Regions from separate parts of the Microbacterium sp. zg-B185 genome, predicted to be linked through region 1. Evidence: predicted binding sites of a transcription regulator. Region 1 holds the regulator's gene; the other holds the start of a gene.

Region 1 (8,675 bases):
ACGAACTCGGTGACCGACCCCGGATCGATGACGATCAGATCGGTGTCGTCGGCGGAGGCGGCCACCGCCGTACGTACGCCGTCCGCCGGGACCGGGCGCGCGCCGGCATCCCACCGGCCCATGGCGGCCATGGATGTGAACACCGGCAGCACTCGACGGCCATCGGGGGCCGCGACGGTGACGATCGACAATTCCTGGGTCTTGTCCACGGTCAGCCCGTGGGCACCGGTGCCCTCGTCACCGCGCTCGGCCACCAGCGGTATCAGCAGGCGCGCCGTACGATACGCGTCGATGACGGCGATCTGGTCGCCGGCGCCGTCGCGGAACGCCGTCAGTGCGGCCAGCAGCGCCTGATCGGCGGAGCCGTCGTCGCCCGCGTGCGGGTTGGGCTCGAACCGCCGCCCCTCCCACGGGACGCCCGCGGAGTCGGCCGGGTGGCCGTGCGGTTCAGCGTCCGGCGACATCCAGCGCCTCGGCGAGCGTGAAGGCACCCGCGTACAGGGCCTTGCCGACGATCGCACCTTCGACCCCGAGGGGCACCAGCTCCCGAAGTGCGGCGATGTCATCGAGGCTGGACACACCGCCGGAGGCGACGATCGGCTTCGGCGTGCGCGCCGTCATCTCCTGCAGCAGCTCGAGGTTGGGGCCCTTGAGGGTTCCGTCCTTGGTGACGTCCGTGACGACGTAGCGGCTGCACCCGGCCTCCTCGAGCCGTTCCAGAACGTCCCAGAGGTCTCCGCCCTCCTGCGTCCAGCCGCGCGCGGCGAGTGTCGTGCCGCGGACGTCCAGCCCCACGGCGATCACATCCCCGTACCGGCCGATGACATCGGCTGCCCACTCCGGGTTCTCCAGCGCGGCGGTGCCCAGATTGATCCGCGAGGCACCGCTTTCCAGAGCCGCGTCCAGACTGCGGTCGTCACGGATGCCGCCGGACAGTTCGACCTGCACGCCACGGACCTGCTTGATGACCTTGCGCATGATGGCGGCGTTGCTGCCCCGCCCGAACGCTGCATCCAGGTCGACCAGGTGGATCCACTGGGCACCCTGGCGCGCCCACGCCAGTGCCGCGTCCACCGGGTCTCCGTAGCTGGTCTCGGTACCCGCCTCGCCCTGAGTCAGGCGGACGGCCTTGCCGTCGGCGACATCGACTGCCGGCAGCAGGATCAACTCAGGCATAGACGCGAAATCGTTCATAGCTCCTCGTGCCTGACGACGCGAAGGCGTTGCGCTTTCGCAGATGGCACGAGTTCAGAGGTTAGTCCGGCCGAGCCCGTCGATCCAATTGGAGAGCAGACGGATGCCGGCCTCCCCCGATTTCTCGGGATGGAACTGCGTCGCGGACAGGGGTCCGTTCTCCACGGCGGCCAGGAAGGGCCCGCCGTGCGTGGACCACGTCAGTGCCGGCTGCGGGAACGGGGGCTGCACCTCCAGCGTCCACTGCTGCGCCGCGAAGGAGTGGACGAAATAGAACCGTTCGTGCTCGATCCCGCGGAACAGCCGCGACCCCTCCGCCGCCTGGACGGTGTTCCAGCCCATGTGGGGCAGCACGGGGGCATCCAGCTCGGTGATCACTCCGGGCCACTCACCGAGTCCTTCGGTGTCCACTCCCCGCTCGACTCCGCGCTCGAAGAGCACCTGCATGCCCACGCAGATTCCCAGGACGGGACGACCGCCGGCCAGCCGTCGGTCGATGATCTCGTCGCCGCGACTGTTTCGGAGCGCGTCCATGACGGCCCGGAATGCGCCCACCCCGGGCACGACCAGCCCGTGGGCGTCATCGATCAGGCCGCGGTCCGCGGTGAGCCGCGCATCTGCGCCGGCCGCGGCCAGCGCCTTCACCGCCGAGTGGACGTTCCCGGAGCCGTAATCCAGGACTGCCACCAGCGGCTTGCCGGTCACAGAGCGCCCTTCGTGCTCGGAACGCCCCGCACCTCCGGGTCCAGGGCCTTGGCCTGGCGGAACGCGCGCGCGAAGGCCTTGTACTCGGCTTCGGCGATGTGGTGCGGGTCGCGACCGGCCAGCACGGTGACGTGCACGGTGAGGGCTGCGTGGAAGGCGATCGCCTCGAACGTGTGGCGCACCAAGGCGCCGGTGAAGTGCCCGCCGATCAGGTGGTGCTCGAACCCGGCCGGTTCGCCGCTGTGCACGAGGTAGGGCCGGCCGCTGATGTCGACCACGGCCTGCGCGAGCGCCTCGTCCAGCGGGACGAGGGCATCCCCGTACCGCGAGATGCCGGACTTGTCCCCGAGGGCCTCGCGGATCGCCTGCCCCAGGACGATCGAGACGTCCTCCACGGTGTGGTGGGCGTCGATATCGGTGTCCCCAGAGGCACGGACGGTGAGGTCGGTGAGCGAGTGCTTCGCGAACGCGGTGAGCATGTGATCGAAGAACGGCACGGTGGTGTCGATGTGACTGCGGCCGGTGCCGTCGAGGTCCAGCTCTAGCTCGACGGTGGACTCGCTCGTGGACCGGCGCAGCGATGACGTGCGCGGAGTGGCAGGACGAGTCATGTGCCCGAGTCTATCGACGCGAGCGCGTCCAGGAACGCGGTCGTCTCCTGCTCCGTGCCCGCGGTGACCCGCAGGTGGTGGGGGATCCCGATGTCTCGGACGAGGACGCCTCGGTCATACAGCGCACGCCACGTCGCCGAGGCGTCCGCCACTCCGCCGAACAGGACGAAGTTCGCCCAGGACTCGTACGGTTCGTAGCCGATCGCCTCGACGGTCGCTCCGATGCGGTCGCGCTGGGCGACGATCTCATCGACCATCTGCAGCATCGTCGGGGCGTGCCGGAGCGCTGCGGCCGCCGCCGCCTGGGTCAGCGAGCTCAGGTGATAGGGCAGCCGCACCAGGCGCAAGGCATCCACCAGCGCCGGGTCGGCGGCCATATACCCCACGCGCGCCCCGGCGAACGCGAACGCCTTGCTCATGGTGCGCGACACGAGCAGCCGTTCCCGCCCCGGCAGCAGCGAGAGCGCCGAGCCGGCGTCACGGGGAGCGAACTCCTGATACGCCTCGTCGACGACGACGATGCCGTCGGCGGCGTCGTACACCGCTTCGATGACCTCGAGGGTCATCGGGGTGCCGGTGGGATTGTTCGGCGCGCACAGGAAGACGACGTCCGGGGCTGCCTCAGCGACCTGGAACGCCGCGCTCTCCGCATCGACGGAGAAATCGGCGGCACGCGAGCCGGCCACCCAGGTCGCGCCGGTCGCGCGGGTCAGCAGGGGGTACATCGAGTAGGTGGGGGCGAAGCCGAACGCGGTGCGTCCCGGTCCCCCGAAGGCCTGCAGCACCTGCTGAAGAACCTCGTTCGAACCGTTGGCCGCCCAGATCTGTTCGCGCGTCAGACCGTAGCCCAGGTAGTCCGCGAAGCCTTCGCGCAGCTCGGTGAACTCCCGGTCCGGGTAGCGGTTGACATCCCGCAGAGCTTGGGCGACGGCATCCAGGATGTCGTCGGCGACCTCCTGCGGCACCGGATGCGTGTTCTCGTTCACGTTCAGCGCGACGGGCAGAGGAGCCTGCGGAGCGCCGTACGGAGTCAGGCCGCGCAAGTCGTCGCGGAGGGGAAGATCGTCGAGGCGGATGCTCACCTCTCCCATCGTAGGGGCCGCGCCGGAGCGCATCGCCCGGAGGGACCGGCGGGCGCGCCCGCGCGCTACGGGGCGGTGCTGTACTCGAGCGGGATGGACAGGCGCTGACCCGCGGAGACGGTGACCCCGTCGAGGGCGTTCAGTCGCGCGATCGCATCCACGACGTCGCGGGGGTCGGCGCTCGGCGCGACCTGCTCGGCGATGGACCAGAGCGATTCGCCCGAGGCCACCGTCAGCGTGGTGAACGTCCCGGCCGGCGCACCGGCGTCACGGCTGGCCAGAGCGCTGCCTCCGCTGAGGACCGCGAGGTTGAGTGCCACGACGGCCGGGAGCGCGGCGAGCGCCGCGAGGCTGCGGCGACCACGCGGGGTGAGCCGCAGTCGCGTCTCACGATGCGCCGGGATGCTGATCGCTGTCATGTCGTCCTCCTGCTGAAAGGGAAGAGGTTCGCATCCCCGCCTCGGGCGGGAGCCGGGGATACGAATCTCTCTTCCGAAGATAACTTCGAACCATTAAGATGTCAATGGCCGGTCACGGCTGTGATATTCGAACGCGACACGCGCGTCGGCTGAAGTACGGCCATGCGCATACCGGATACGGTTTCGATAGGAAGACCCCACCACGGGCCTCCGACATTCGAAGACCGATGCCCCACGGCAAGACAGGAGCTGGGATCATGACCGAGGTGAACGGGCGCGAGAAGCCGCAGACGCGCAGGCGCAAGAGCCTGAGCGACAAGCAGCTCGCCATCCTCGAGGTCATCCAGCGATCGATCGCCCGGTACGGCTACCCGCCGAGCATGCGAGAGATCGGCGATGCGGTGGGCCTGAAGTCCCTCTCCAGCGTCACCCACCAGCTCAACCAGCTGGAACTGAGCGGGTACCTGCGACGCGATGCGGGCAAGACCCGCGCGATGGAGGTCCTGATCGACCTGCCCGGTACCTCGACCGAGAACCCCGCCGACAGTGCGCCCAGTGTCGGCGACGCGGCGATGGTGCCGCTGGTCGGCCGGATCGCGGCGGGCGTTCCGATCACCGCTGAGCAGCAGGTTGAAGAGATCTTCCCCCTTCCCCGCCAGCTCGTCGGCAAGGGCGATCTGTTCATGTTGCGGATCTCCGGCGAATCCATGATCGACGCGGCCATCTGCGACGGCGACTGGGTCGTGGTACGGGCACAGGCGGATGCCGAGAACGGCGACATCGTCGCGGCCATGCTCGACGGCGAGGCCACCGTCAAGACCTTCCGCCGCCGGGACGGACACACCTGGCTGCTCCCGCGCAACTCCGCATTCGAGCCGATCCTCGGCGATCAGGCCGTCGTGCTCGGCAAGATCGTGGCGGTGCTGCGCGCCGTCTGAGTCTCCGCCGACCCTGCACGCGGTGGGGCGGCGCGCCGATCGCATCTGCGCCACAATGGCCTCATCCGACGGAGGAGGCTTCATGCCCGCAACGGACGTCGACGATCTGCAGGCCCAGCTCGAGGCACTGCGCGCCGAGAACGAACGGCTTCGGCGGGAGGACCTCTCCGATGACGGAAGGTCGGGCCCGCAGCGCCGTGCCCCGCGGTGGCGGAGTGCGCTGTCCGCAGCGTGCATCGTCGTCGCCACGATCCTGATCCCGGTCTCCATCGTCAGCGCATGGGCGCGGATCCAGCTCGTGGAGGAGGATGCGTTCGTCGCCTCCCTGGCCCCGCTCGTGGACGATCCGGCCGTCCAGGGCCTGATCATCGACGAGTCGATGGAGGCGATCTCCGCTCAGGTCGACTTCCGCCAGATCACGGCGGACGTGTTCGACGGCGTCGCTGCACTCGGGCTGCCTCCGCGCGCCGCCGACGCCCTGCAGCTGCTGGAGGCGCCCGCGGCCAACGGCCTGGAGAGCCTGGTGACCACGACCGTCACGCGCGTCGTCGAGTCGGACGCGTTCTCGGAGGTCTGGGCCACGGCGACTCGCGCCGCCCACCGCGCGCTGGTGGGCACGGCGACCTCTGACGGCGGAGGCCTCGTGATCCGCACGGACCAGGGCGTCGGCATCCAGCTCGGGGCGATCGTGGACCGCGTCAAGCAGAATCTCGTGGACCGCGGCCTGGGGGCGGCGGAACTGATCCCGACCGTAGATCGGGTGATCATCCTGGGCGACGGCGAGAACCTCGCGATGATCCGCACCGGCTACGGGGTGGCCACGGGTCTGGGCTACTGGCTCCCCGTCATCACGATCGGACTCTTCGCCCTCGGCATCGCGATCGCCCGTCGGCGCAGCACCGCCGTATTCGGCACCGGTTTGGGATTCGTCATCGGGGGCGGCTCGCTGGCCGCGGTGCTGACCATCGGGGCGACCGCGATGATCCCGGCGGCCGATTCACTCGGCCTGTCCCCCGACGCGCTGAATGTCATCTACGACCAGCTCGTCGGCGACATGACACAGACCGCGCTCGTGCTGGTGCTCCTGGGCGTCGTCGTCGCGATACTCGGCTGGGCGATGGGCTCCTCCAGTCCCGCGCACGGACTCCGCCGCACCGTCCGGGGTCTGAACGCCTCCGCCCGGATCCAGCTGGCCGCGTGGGGCCTGAACACGGGCGCGTTCGGCACGTGGCTGGGCAGGCAGCGGATCCTGGTCCGGACGCTGGTGGCCGTGCTGGCGGTCATCTGGCTGTTCGCGCTCCGCCCGCTTTCCGCGGGCGATGTCGCGCTGGTGCTGGTCGTGTCCTTCGGGGCTGCCTGGATCCTCGAGCTGCTCCAGCGGCGTCCTGCCGAGCTGGATGCCGTCGCCGAGGCGGCGGACGCCGACGTCCTCGCCGAGCCGCGTGATGCGGTCGCGACCGATGCGGAGACCCCCGCCGGCGCGGCGCCCGTCGACGCGGCGCCGTGACGCGGACTCGCATCCGCTGACGTGCCGGCGTCCCGCGGCTTCGGGTGGCGGCATCCGCCACGGCCAATACGGTGGAGGCATGAGCGCAATCCTTCCCTTCGGTTCGTGGAACTCACCGCTTTCCGCCGCAGCCGTGACCGCCGCGACCCCGCGCATCGAGGGCGCCCGGTTCGTGGGCGAGGAGATCTGGTGGGGCGAGGGGGTCCCCGAGGAAGGGGGCCGGACCACCGTGCGTCGGCGTGACGCCCAGGGCGCGGTGAGCGTCGTGCTGCCGCTGCCGTGGAGCGCGCGCTCCCGTGTGCACGAGTACGGCGGCGGTGCGTGGACGACCACCGACGACGGCGTCCTGCTCTTCGTGGAGAAGTCGGATCAGCGCGTGTGGGCGCTCGCGCCCGGGCAGGAGCCACGTGCACTCACCCCCGCCGACCCGGGCATGCGATTCGGCGGCCTCACCTGGCAGCAGGGGCAGCTCCTCGGGATCCGCGAGGTCGACGAGGAGGAAACGGCGCCGCAGCGATCCATCGTCCGCATCGCGCTGGACGGGTCCGGTGTGACCTGCCTGGTCGCGGGCAGCGACTTCGTCGCGCATCCTGCCCTGTCTCCGAGCGGACTCCGCCTGGCCTGGATCGCGTGGAATCACCCCGACATGCCGTGGGATCGCGCCGAGCTGCGGGTCGGGCGGCTGGCGGACGGGGTGGTCTCGGAGTGGACCACCGTGGCGGGCGGCAGCTCATCGCCGCTGCAGCCGCTGTGGATCGACGAGGACGATCTGCTCTACGCCGACGACACCAGCGGCCGCTGGAATCTCTGGCACCGGCACCTGTCGTCATCGGTGGGAGCGCAGTCGATCGCTCCGGCGGATGCCGACACCGGGGGTCCGCTCTGGGTTCTAGGCAGCCGGTGGTTCGCCCGGCTGGAGGACGGACGGCTGGTCGCAGTGCGAACGAACGGCGATGACGAACTGGTGCTGATCGGCCCGGACGGCACCGCGGCGCCGTTCGGCGTGCCGCTGAGCTCCGAGGTGCTGATCGAGGACGTGCGAGGCACGCACGTGCTGGTCTCGGGTGCGGGACCCACCTCCCCCGCAGGGCTCTGGCTCCTGGACGCGGACCGCCTCGAGGACGGGGTCCTGATCCGCGGCGGAAGCGCGCCATGGGGGCCGGAATGGATGCCGCGGCCTCGCGCCGTGAGCTTCGAGGGTCCGCGGGGCGCCGTGCACGCCTTCGACTACCCGCCGACACATCCGGACGCGACCGGACCGGACGGCGAGCATCCGCCGTACCTGCTGTACGTGCACGGCGGACCGACCAGCCATCGCGGCGGCTCGGCGTCCGGCCGGATCGCGTACTTCACCAGCCGAGGGATCGGCGTTCTGGATGTGAACTACGGCGGCTCCAGCGGCTACGGCCGGGCCTACCGCGAGCGCCTGCGCGGACAGTGGGGGGTGGTCGATGTCCAGGACGTCGCCGCGGCCGCGGCCGGACTGGCCTCCGCCGGAGCCGCAGACCCGGCGCGGATCACCATCGCCGGAGGATCGGCGGGCGGATGGACCGTACTGGCCGCGCTCGTGCAGACGGACGTCTTCGCTGCAGGCATCTCGCGCTACGGCGTCGGCGATGCCCGCGCGCTGGCGCTGGACACCCACGACTTCGAAGCGCGCTATCTGGACGGGCTCATCGGCCCGCTCCCGGAGGCCGAGCACGTGTACCTGGAGAGGTCACCGCTGTCGCATCCGGACCGGTTCCGAGTGCCCCTGCTGCTGCTGCAGGGCGCCGAGGACCCGGTGGTTCCGCCGGCGCAGTCCGAGGCGATCCGGGACGCACTCGCCGCCCGCGGTATCCCGCACGCGTATGTCGTGTACGAGGGAGAGGGCCACGGGTTCCGGCGCGCCGAGAACGTCGTGAACGCGCTGGAGACCGAACTGGCCTTCTTGGGTGCGGTGTTCGGCTTCGCCACGCCGGGGGTGGCGCCGCTGGAACTCAGCCGAGGCGCCTAGCGGGTCGACACGTCGGCTCGCCGGCACGGAAGGAGCCGCGCGGTCGCACTCCGTGCACGCGGATCTCGTCGCTCTGCCAGATGATGCGACAGGGTGCCGCCATGTCAACTCCCGGCGCGGCGCGGGGTGGCCGATGTGCGCACCCTCACCGAGCACGTGTTCACCCTCATCGCCACGGGTGATCCCGCGGGGCTGGCCGAGGCGATGCATCCGGTCACAGCGC
Region 2 (8,675 bases), 1.1 Mb from region 1:
GAGGCGATCCGTGGCGCGACGGCGGCCGCGGACGCTCCGGCGGACGCCTGACGCACGGGCGGTACGAGGGTCGCGCTCGCGTCGGAGCGCCTTGGGCTGCAGCGTGGAACTGCCGCTGGCTGTGACGGTCGGGCAGGCCTTAGAGTCTGCCCATGGGCCTTGGGGCGAGCCGCCGCCGGCTCCGTGAGGCCGGCTGCGCCTTCACGAGCAACTGGCGCAACCACAACCTGCGTCGCGCCCAGCTGAGTTTTCTCGGCGCGTGGACCGCGGAGTGGGCCTTCACCGTCGCGCTCGGCATCGTCGCCTACGACGACGGGGGTGCCCTCGCGCTCGGTCTGGTGGGGCTGCTGCGCATGCTCCCCTCGGCACTGCTCGCGCCGCTGCTGTCCCCATTCGCCGATCGCGGACGCCGGGAGCGGGTGCTCGTCGTGGTCTCGACGTTGCGCGGGGTCGCGACGGCTGTCGCGGCAGTCGTGGTCGCCCTGGCCGGCCCGATCCTTCTGGTCTACACGCTGGCGGTGCTCTCCACGATCGCGGCCACTCTGTTCCGCCCCGCACACTCCGCACTCCTGCCGACCCTGTGCCGCACCGGGCACGAGCTGGCCAGCGCCAACGTGGTTCGCGGGATGCTCGACTCGATCGCGACCCTGGTCGGACCCCTGCTGGCCGCGGTGCTGCTGGCGTTCACGGACGTGTCCGTCGTGTTCGCCGTGGCGGCGGCCGCTTCGTTCTGGGCGGCGCTGCTGCTGCTGCGGGTCCGCTACGACGCGCCGCCGCGCCCGGCGGCACCGCGTCGCCCGGATCTGGGTCGCGAAGCGCTCGAGGGCATCCGCGCGGCCGTGCAGAACCGCGATCTGCTGCTGATCCTGGGTCTGGCGGCGGCACAGTCCCTGACGCGGGGGGCGCTGACCGTGTTCTCCGTCGTCGTCGCGATCGAGCTGCTCGGCACCGGAGATCCGGGCGTGGGTGCGCTCATGGCCGCGGTCGGAGCGGGAGCCGTGCTCGGCTCCCTCGGGGCCTCCCTGCTCGTCGGGACGGGGCGGCTGGCCGCCTGGTTCGCAATCGGTGTCGCCCTCTGGGGACTGCCCATCGCTCTCGTGGGTGTCTTTCCGCAGGAGATCGCCGCACTGGGTCTGCTGGCCTTCGTCGGTGTCGGCAACGCCCTGATCGATGTGGCCGGGTTCACGCTGATCGCGCGGCTGGCACCCGACGCGGTGCTGGCCCGAGTGTTCGGCGTGCTGGAGAGCCTCGTCGCCGTGTCCATCGGGCTCGGGGCCATCCTCGCGCCGGCTGTGATCGGGTGGCTCGGGGTAGAAGCCGCCTTGATCGGGATCGGCCTGGTCTGCCCCGTTCTCGCGGTCGCTTCCTGGTGGCGCCTGCGACGGCTGGACCGGTCCGTCGACAACCTCGACGTGGACATCGGGCTGCTGCAGCGGGTGCCGATGCTGGCGCCGCTGCCGCTACCCGCGATCGAGCAGCTGGCGCGTGGACTCGAGACGGTCACGGTGCCCGCCGGCCAGGCGGTCCTCACGCAGGGAGAGGTCGGCGACCGCTACTACGTGATCGAGTCGGGCGAGGCCGAAGTGGTGGGCGACGGGCGGGTCGTGGCGACGCTGGGTCCGGGGGACGGGTTCGGCGAGATCGCGTTGCTGAGGCGCACGCGCCGCACGGCGAGCGTTGTGGCCGCAACCGCGCTCGAGCTGCGCGCACTGGCCGCCGACCGGTTCGTCTCGGTCGTCCTCGGCTATACGCCCAGTGCCCGGGCGGCCGAGGTGGGAGTCCAAGACCGGCTGGACCGTTTCGCTCCGAAGGAGTCGTTCGACGAACCCCCGACCACGTCCTGAATCCCCTGTTGAGATACCCGGGCGTTGATGGGATTGTGAGGCATGACATCCGAGCGCGCGGCGCTGCTGATCGCCGATATCGGCGGGTACACCCAGTACATGGGTTCGCATCGATTGACGCTTGCACACGCCGAGGTCAATACCGCTCGGATGCTGGAACGGATGATCGAGGCAGCGCGCGGCTTCGATCTGGTCGAGATCGAAGGCGACGCCGCGTTCCTCTCGCGCCCGACCGGTGCGCGCGATCCCGACACGACGATCACCGACATCCTTCACGTGGCCGTGGCCATGCATCGAGCCTTCCACCTCGAGCGGCAGTACGTCGCGGCCAACCTGTGCCCCTGCGTGGGCTGCCGCGAGGCGGCCGAACTGAAGCTCAAGTTCGTGGCGCACGTCGGCGAGGTGGCCACCCAGACGATCCGGGGGCGGATCAAACTCGTCGGCATCGACGTGATCCTCGTGCATCGTCTGCTGAAGAACTCGGTCGACATCCCCGAGTACGTTCTGATCTCCGAGGAGCTCTACCGCACGGACGAGGCGTCGTTTCCGGAGCCCGTGCGCGAGATCTCCCCGAACCTCGAAGGGATCGGAACGGTCCGCGCGTACTTCGTCGACGTCGCGGACCTGGACGGAACGCTGCCGCCGCCGCGCGCGGCGTCCTGGCGCGCGCGCCTGGGGAGCACGTTTGCGGCGGTGGGCCAGGGGATGCCGTACATGCTCGGCCTGAAGCAGCCCCGCAAGGTGCGCTGAGATTGAGAGCCGAGCGCGAGCGGGGGTCGCAGGCCGAGGTGCGGCCTGACGCATCCGCTCAGAAGGGCGGTGGGACGCCGTCGGGCGACAGCGCGAAGGCGGATTCCGGTACGAAGCTGACGGTACTCGGTGGCCGGTCGGTGTAGCGACGCAGCGTCGGGCTCGTCCACTCCAGGACGCCGCTACCGACCTGCGTGACCTTCCACTCCGAGGCGTGCTTGAGAGTGTGGTGACGGCGGCACAGGTTCGCCAGGTTCTCATGGCTGGTCACTCCGCCGCGCGCGGCATCGGTCGTGTGATCCAGATCACAGCGCCACACCGGCATCCGGCATCCGGGGAACCGGCAGTGCTCATCGCGCACGGCCAGAAACCGGCGGAGTTCGGCGCTCGGACGGTAGCGGTCGACGGCGAGCGGTATCCCCGTGTGCGGGTGGATCATCACGCGGTCCCAGCCGGGAGCGTCTGCAGCAAGTCGTCGCGCGGTCGCGGAGTCGATGGGCCCCTGACCGGCCAGGAGTGCGGGCTGGTCACTGAGGCCGGCCGCTGTCAGAACGGGGACGATCACCTGAACCCGGCCGCAGATCGCGGCGAGCGCATCCCGGTCGCCGTGGGCGGTCGGCGTCGCGGTCAGGAGGATATCGGCGAGGATGTCGGCCCGCAGCTCGCCTATCGAGCGACAGTCGAGCGGGGGTGGATTCGCGGAAGCGCCCACGGTGCACGGGTCGTCCGCGCAGATATCAGGCGCGGCGAGGCCCGGGTCGCGCACGGTGTGCGCCATCTGGGTGAGCCGGTCCCAGATCGCGTACGCCGGCACCGCCGGGAGATCCGCGATCAGGCGCGCCATGCCGTCCTCAAGACCGATCACGCGCACGTCACGACTCGCCCGCGCCACGCGGTGACGTTCATCGATGGATGCGGGGTCGATGCGTGCCGCCACCACTCGTCCGAGAACACGCAGCCGCCCGGGGCTTTCGTGTGCTGCAGCCTCGAGCATCTGACGTTCGTAACGGGCGCGTTCCGCAGCATCGGCGATCCCTGCTCCCGCGTCGCGAATCGCCGCCACGTGTCCAGCGTCGATCAGGCCGGCCCTCCCCGCATCGTGGGTCGCTCGGAAGGAGGTCAGGAGTGTGGTCGCGTCGCCGATGCGAGCCTGAACGGTTCGATCGCTCATCCGCATGGCGGCGCCGAGCTCCGCGCAGATCTCGCGAAGCGGCAGGTCGCTGTCAGTCCGCGGGCGGCCCTCGACCCGGCGCTCTTCGGTGCGGGAGATCATGAGGTCGACGGCATCTGCCAGGAGTGATGCTTCGTCGGCCTGAAGCGAAGCGATCGCGGCGCGATTCTCGACGACCCGGGTGACGAGGTCGTCGAGTTCTCTCCACGCCCCGGGTCCGTCGCTGCCGACCACGTGCCCCATGGGATCTCCACATCGGTTCTGCCGGTTCTGCGCTGTTGGGCACGTGCGCTTCGTTGCCTCCATAATAGCATAGAGATACGAAGGAATGCGGTCCGATCGGGGAGCTGGGCCTGCTCAGTATCGAACATGCAGGCGAACAGTCACGCCGCAATCCGCGGAGTCGCCGACACGTCGGCGCTACGCTGACCCTGATCGAGGAGGACACGCGTGCAGTTCGAGCATCTCGGGGCCAAGCCCCGCATCCATCCCGACGCGGTGATCGCGCCGACCGCCGTCATCAGCGGCGACGTCCAGATCGGCGCGGACTGCCAGGTGCTGCACGGCGCCGTCATCACAGCCGAGGGAGGCCCGATCACCCTCGCTGCGAACGTCATCGTGATGGAGAACGCCCTGATCCGGGCGAGCGCCACCAACGCGGTCCACATCGGCGCGCACACGCTGGTCGGCCCGATGGCGAGCATCTCGGGCGCGACGATCGGCGAGGAGGTGTTCCTGGCCACCGGCACCCGCGTCTTCAACGGCGCGCGCATCGGCGAGCGCAGCGAGGTGCGCATCAACGCCGTCGTGCATCTGCGCTCCGTGCTGCCGCCGCACAGCGTGGTTCCGATCGGGTGGGTCGCGGTGGGAGATCCGGCGCTGATCCTGCCCCCCGAACGGCACGAGGAGATCTGGGCGGCGCAGAAGGAGCTGGACTTCCCCGGCTACGTGTTCGGCCTCGACCGCGAGACCCCCGACCTGATGATCCAGCTCACCGAGCGCTACGGACGCAGCCTCGCCCGCCACGAGCGCGACATCCGGCTGGACTGACGAGCCGACGCTGCGGCGGTGTCGGATGCCGAGGGCTCAGCGCCAGCGCGATGCACAGGCTGCGCAGCTGAACTCGACATCGACGTCGCTGCTTTCCCTACGCACTTCGTCGCCGCGTTCGAGTTCCAGCACGAACCAGTCATGCTCCCGTTCACGCACCCGGGTCGATTCGCACACCGGGCACGTCTCGGTGAGCTGCGTGGCCACGCCGGTGTCGTCCCATGTCCTGGTCATGGCGCCCAAAGTACCCGCGCCGAGGGAACAGCCCGGCAGCGACGCGCCCGTCAGCCGGTGTTCTGCAGACCGGCGGAAGGATCGCGTCCGCCGCTGGGTAGCATGATGGCGATGCGTCGAGTGCTCGACGCCCGCACCTGGATCGGCGCGGCGGCGGACGAGCTCGCCTCGGACCGGACGGAGAACCATGGCACTGCTGCGGTCCGTGCGCTTTCCCGCGATCCTGTTGCTGCTGGCCGCGATCGCCGGCCTCATCGTCGCCAACTCGCCGATCGGCGCTGCGGTCATCCAGTTCTCGCTGACGCACGTCGGAATCCCCGGAACAGTCGCGGACCTCTCGCTCGCGCACTGGGTGTCGGATGGGCTGCTCGCGATCTTCTTCTTCGCCGTGTCCGTCGAGCTGCAGTACGAGCTGACACGGGGCGAGCTGCGCAGTTTCCGGCGCGCGATACAGCCGGCGATCGCCGCGGCCGGCGGAGTGCTCATTCCGATCGGCATCTATCTGGCGATCGCGGCCGGCAGCGGTGTCGAGGAGGGCTGGCCGATCCCGACGGCCACGGACATCGCCTTCGCCCTCGGCGTGCTGGCTGTCTTCGGACGCGGCCTGCCCTCGACGGTACGGGTGTTCCTGCTCGCGCTTGCAATCCTCGACGACATCGTGGGGATCGTGTTCATAGCGGTGCTGTTCGCGACGGATGTGAATTTCGGCATGCTCGCCTTGGCGCTTCTCGCGGTCGTCGCCTTCGCGATCCTGAGTCGTGTGCTCGACACCCGAGCGCGAGCGCTGGTCGTCGTGCTGCTCGTCCTCCTGGCCGCCGCCACCTGGGTGCTGGTGCTCGCCTCGGGGGTGCACGCCACGATCGCCGGAGTGCTCCTGGGGCTGGCGATGGCGCAGACGCCTGCCCTGCGGGTGCGCCACGCGATCGAGCCGTGGGTGAATGCGCTCGTGCTCCCGATCTTCGCGTTCGCGGCCGCGCTGGTGCCGATCCCGCAGGTGGCGGCCTCCCAGCTGTCCCCGGCGTTCTGGGCGATCCTGGTCGCACTGCCGCTGGGAAAGATCATCGGCATCGTCGGGGCGGGGTGGGCGGCGCAGCGGATCGGGGCGGGCGACCGCGACCAGAAGCTGCCGCTCGGCGACCTGGTCGCTGCGGGAGCGCTGGGCGGCATCGGCTTCACCGTGTCGCTGCTTCTGGCGAACCTGGCCTTCGCCGACTCGCCGCTGGTGCGCGACGAGGCGATCCTGGGCGTCCTGGCCGGGTCGATGGTCGCCCTCGTGCTCTCCGGAGTGCTCGTCTCATGGCGCGCCCGCCACTACCGGCGCCTCGCCGCCGCGACCCCGACGGAGGCTCCCGCGTGACCGATGCTTTCCCCCAGCCCACCATCCCTGAGCCCGGCCGTGGCGACCGCGCGCCGGATCCGCGCCGCGGCGGCGATCCGCTCCGCAATGCGGCGGAGACGATGCACGCGGTGCGCGACCGGTGCGTCTGGACGCAGCAGGTCGATCACCGTGCGCTCGTGCCCTACCTGGTGGAGGAGAGCGCCGAGCTGATCGATGCCGTCGAGAACGGTTCGCGCGCCGAGCTGCGCGAGGAACTGGGCGACCTGCTCTGGCAAGTTCTGTTCCACGCCGAGATCGCCGCACGTCATCCGGAGGATCCGTTCGACATCGACGACGTCGCGCGCAGCCTGACCGAGAAGATGGTGCACCGGCATCCGCATGTGTTCGCCGGCGAGGTGGCGGAGACGCCGGAGCAGGTCCTCGTGCTGTGGAACGCCGCCAAAGCGGCGGAGAAGCACGAGCGCACGAGCGTGCTGGACGGCGTCTCACAGCGGATGCCGTCGCTGGCGCTCGCCCAGAAGCTGATCGGCAAGGCGTCCGCGGTGGGGGTCGGTGTGGGCCTGACGGCAGCGGATGCCGTCGCCGCCGGTCCGCGCTCGGAGGCCGAGCTGGGTGAGGCACTGCTGGGGCTGGTCGCCGTGGCGCGCGCGAACGGGTGGGACGCCGAACGCGCGCTGCGCGAGCGTCTGCGCACGCTGCAGTCCGCGGTGCGGGACGCCGAGGCGGACCTGGGACAATAGGGGCGTGGCATCGGTCAACCCTCCTCGCGGCATGCGCGACTTCCTTCCCGCCGAGAAAGCGCGCCGCGAGCGCGTTCTCTCCGTCATCCGGGAGCGCTATCGCGCGCACGGCTTCGACGAGATCGAGACCCCGGTGATGGAGGAGTACTCCCGTCTGCACGCCGGAATCGGCGGCGATAACGAGAAGCTCGCCTACAACGTGCTCAAGCGCGGGCTGGACGCGGACGCGATCCGCGCCGCGGCCGATGACCCGGCAGCGCTGGCCGACCTCGGCCTCCGCTACGACCTGACGGTGCCGCTGGCCAGGTTCTACGCCAGCCACCGCGCCGAGCTGCCCGCCGTGTTCCGCGCCGTTCAGATCGCGCCGGTGTGGCGGGCCGAACGGCCGCAGAAGGGCCGGTATCGCCAGTTCGTCCAGTGCGACATCGACATCCTGGGCGATGCGTCACCCCGTGCCGAGGCGGAATTGATCGTCGCGACGCTCGACGCGGTCGACGCCCTGGGTCTGGACGGCGCCACCGTGCGGATCAACGACCGCCGGATGCTGGATTGGATGCTCGACGGCTTCGGGTTCACCGCCGAGGAGCGGCCGGGCGTGCTCATCACGATCGACAAGCTGGACAAGATGGGGCCGGGTGGGGTGATCGGGGAGCTCCGGGAGCGCGGCGCGACGCCCGATGCGGTGGAGGAGTTCTCCGGATTCCTGCACCGGCCCCCGCTGGTGGAGTACGACCCGTACGGAGAGCGGCCGATCCGCAGCGTCCTGCCCGACGGTGCACCCGACGCGATCGTGTCGGATCTGGTGGCCATCGGCGACGCGGTGTCGGCCGCCCGCGCGCCAGGCGACGCGCGCATCCCGCTCGTGTTCGATCCTTTCCTCGTGCGCGGGATGGGGTACTACACCGGCACGATCTTCGAGCTCGCGCACCCGTCGGTGGACTATTCGCTCGGCGGGGGCGGGCGCTACGACGGCATGATCGGCCGGTTCCTCGGTCAGGACGTTCCGGCGGTCGGCTTCTCGATCGGCTTCGAGCGGATCGTGGACCTCCTCCAGACCGCCGATGACGCCGCCGGAGTATCCGTCGTGCTCGTCCACGACCGTGACGTGCCCCCGCCGGAGCTGCTCGCCCACAAGGCCGCGCTCGTCGCCGGGGGAGCGCGGGTGCGTCTGGAGCACCGGACCAAGAACCTCAAGGCACTCCTGGACCGCGCGGCATCCGACGGCTACTCCGCCTTCGCGACGGTGCCTGCCGGGGCAGAGGTGGGCACGCTGGAGATCAAACCCCTGACGTGACTCTCACCCCTGACCTTTCACCGCGGCCGCGCCTCACCTATGAGGGCTGCGACCGCCGTATGCCCGCTGGGCGGGGCGTCGGGCTTGGTCGGGACAGGTTGGTAAGCGAACCCGAATGACCCGCGAGGACGCCCCGGGGCGGCTCGCCCCAGATGGTGAAAGACGTGAGGGATGCCGTAGGGAGCGTGGGTGCGGGCTCGCGTACGCCATCCCGTACGGGACCCCTCCCGGGGCGGTTGTCAATCGAAGGTTG

Evidence for each region. Region 1 encodes LexA, which represses DNA repair genes until DNA is damaged. Its sites were predicted from a motif close to TCGAACANNTGTTCGA; they were not measured.
Region 2: QNO12_RS10320 (HNH endonuclease signature motif containing protein) is a predicted target of LexA. The motif match lies at 4,129-4,144, and genes of this name have one in related genera.

What each region holds. Positions count from the first base shown of each region.
Region 1 is NZ_CP126739.1:1,047,702-1,056,376, reverse strand. Features, by position in the region: gene QNO12_RS04965 (SseB family protein) at 1-464, opposite strand, end outside; gene priA (bifunctional 1-(5-phosphoribosyl)-5-((5-phosphoribosylamino)methylideneamino)imidazole-4-carboxamide isomerase/phosphoribosylanthranilate isomerase PriA) at 448-1,194, opposite strand; gene hisH (imidazole glycerol phosphate synthase subunit HisH) at 1,249-1,899, opposite strand; gene hisB (imidazoleglycerol-phosphate dehydratase HisB) at 1,896-2,510, opposite strand; gene QNO12_RS04945 (histidinol-phosphate transaminase) at 2,507-3,601, opposite strand; gene QNO12_RS04940 (LysM peptidoglycan-binding domain-containing protein) at 3,658-4,011, opposite strand; gene lexA (transcriptional repressor LexA) at 4,269-4,949, shown strand; gene QNO12_RS04930 (hypothetical protein) at 5,032-6,456, shown strand; gene QNO12_RS04925 (prolyl oligopeptidase family serine peptidase) at 6,536-8,452, shown strand.
Region 2 is NZ_CP126739.1:2,134,571-2,143,245, reverse strand. Features, by position in the region: gene mfd (transcription-repair coupling factor) at 1-51, shown strand, start outside; gene QNO12_RS10330 (MFS transporter) at 153-1,844, shown strand; gene QNO12_RS10325 (DUF2652 domain-containing protein) at 1,887-2,594, shown strand; gene QNO12_RS10320 (HNH endonuclease signature motif containing protein) at 2,653-4,008, opposite strand; gene QNO12_RS10315 (gamma carbonic anhydrase family protein) at 4,216-4,815, shown strand; gene QNO12_RS10310 (hypothetical protein) at 4,852-5,049, opposite strand; gene QNO12_RS10305 (Na+/H+ antiporter NhaA) at 5,237-6,406, shown strand; gene QNO12_RS10300 (nucleoside triphosphate pyrophosphohydrolase) at 6,508-7,128, shown strand; gene QNO12_RS10295 (histidine--tRNA ligase) at 7,160-8,422, shown strand.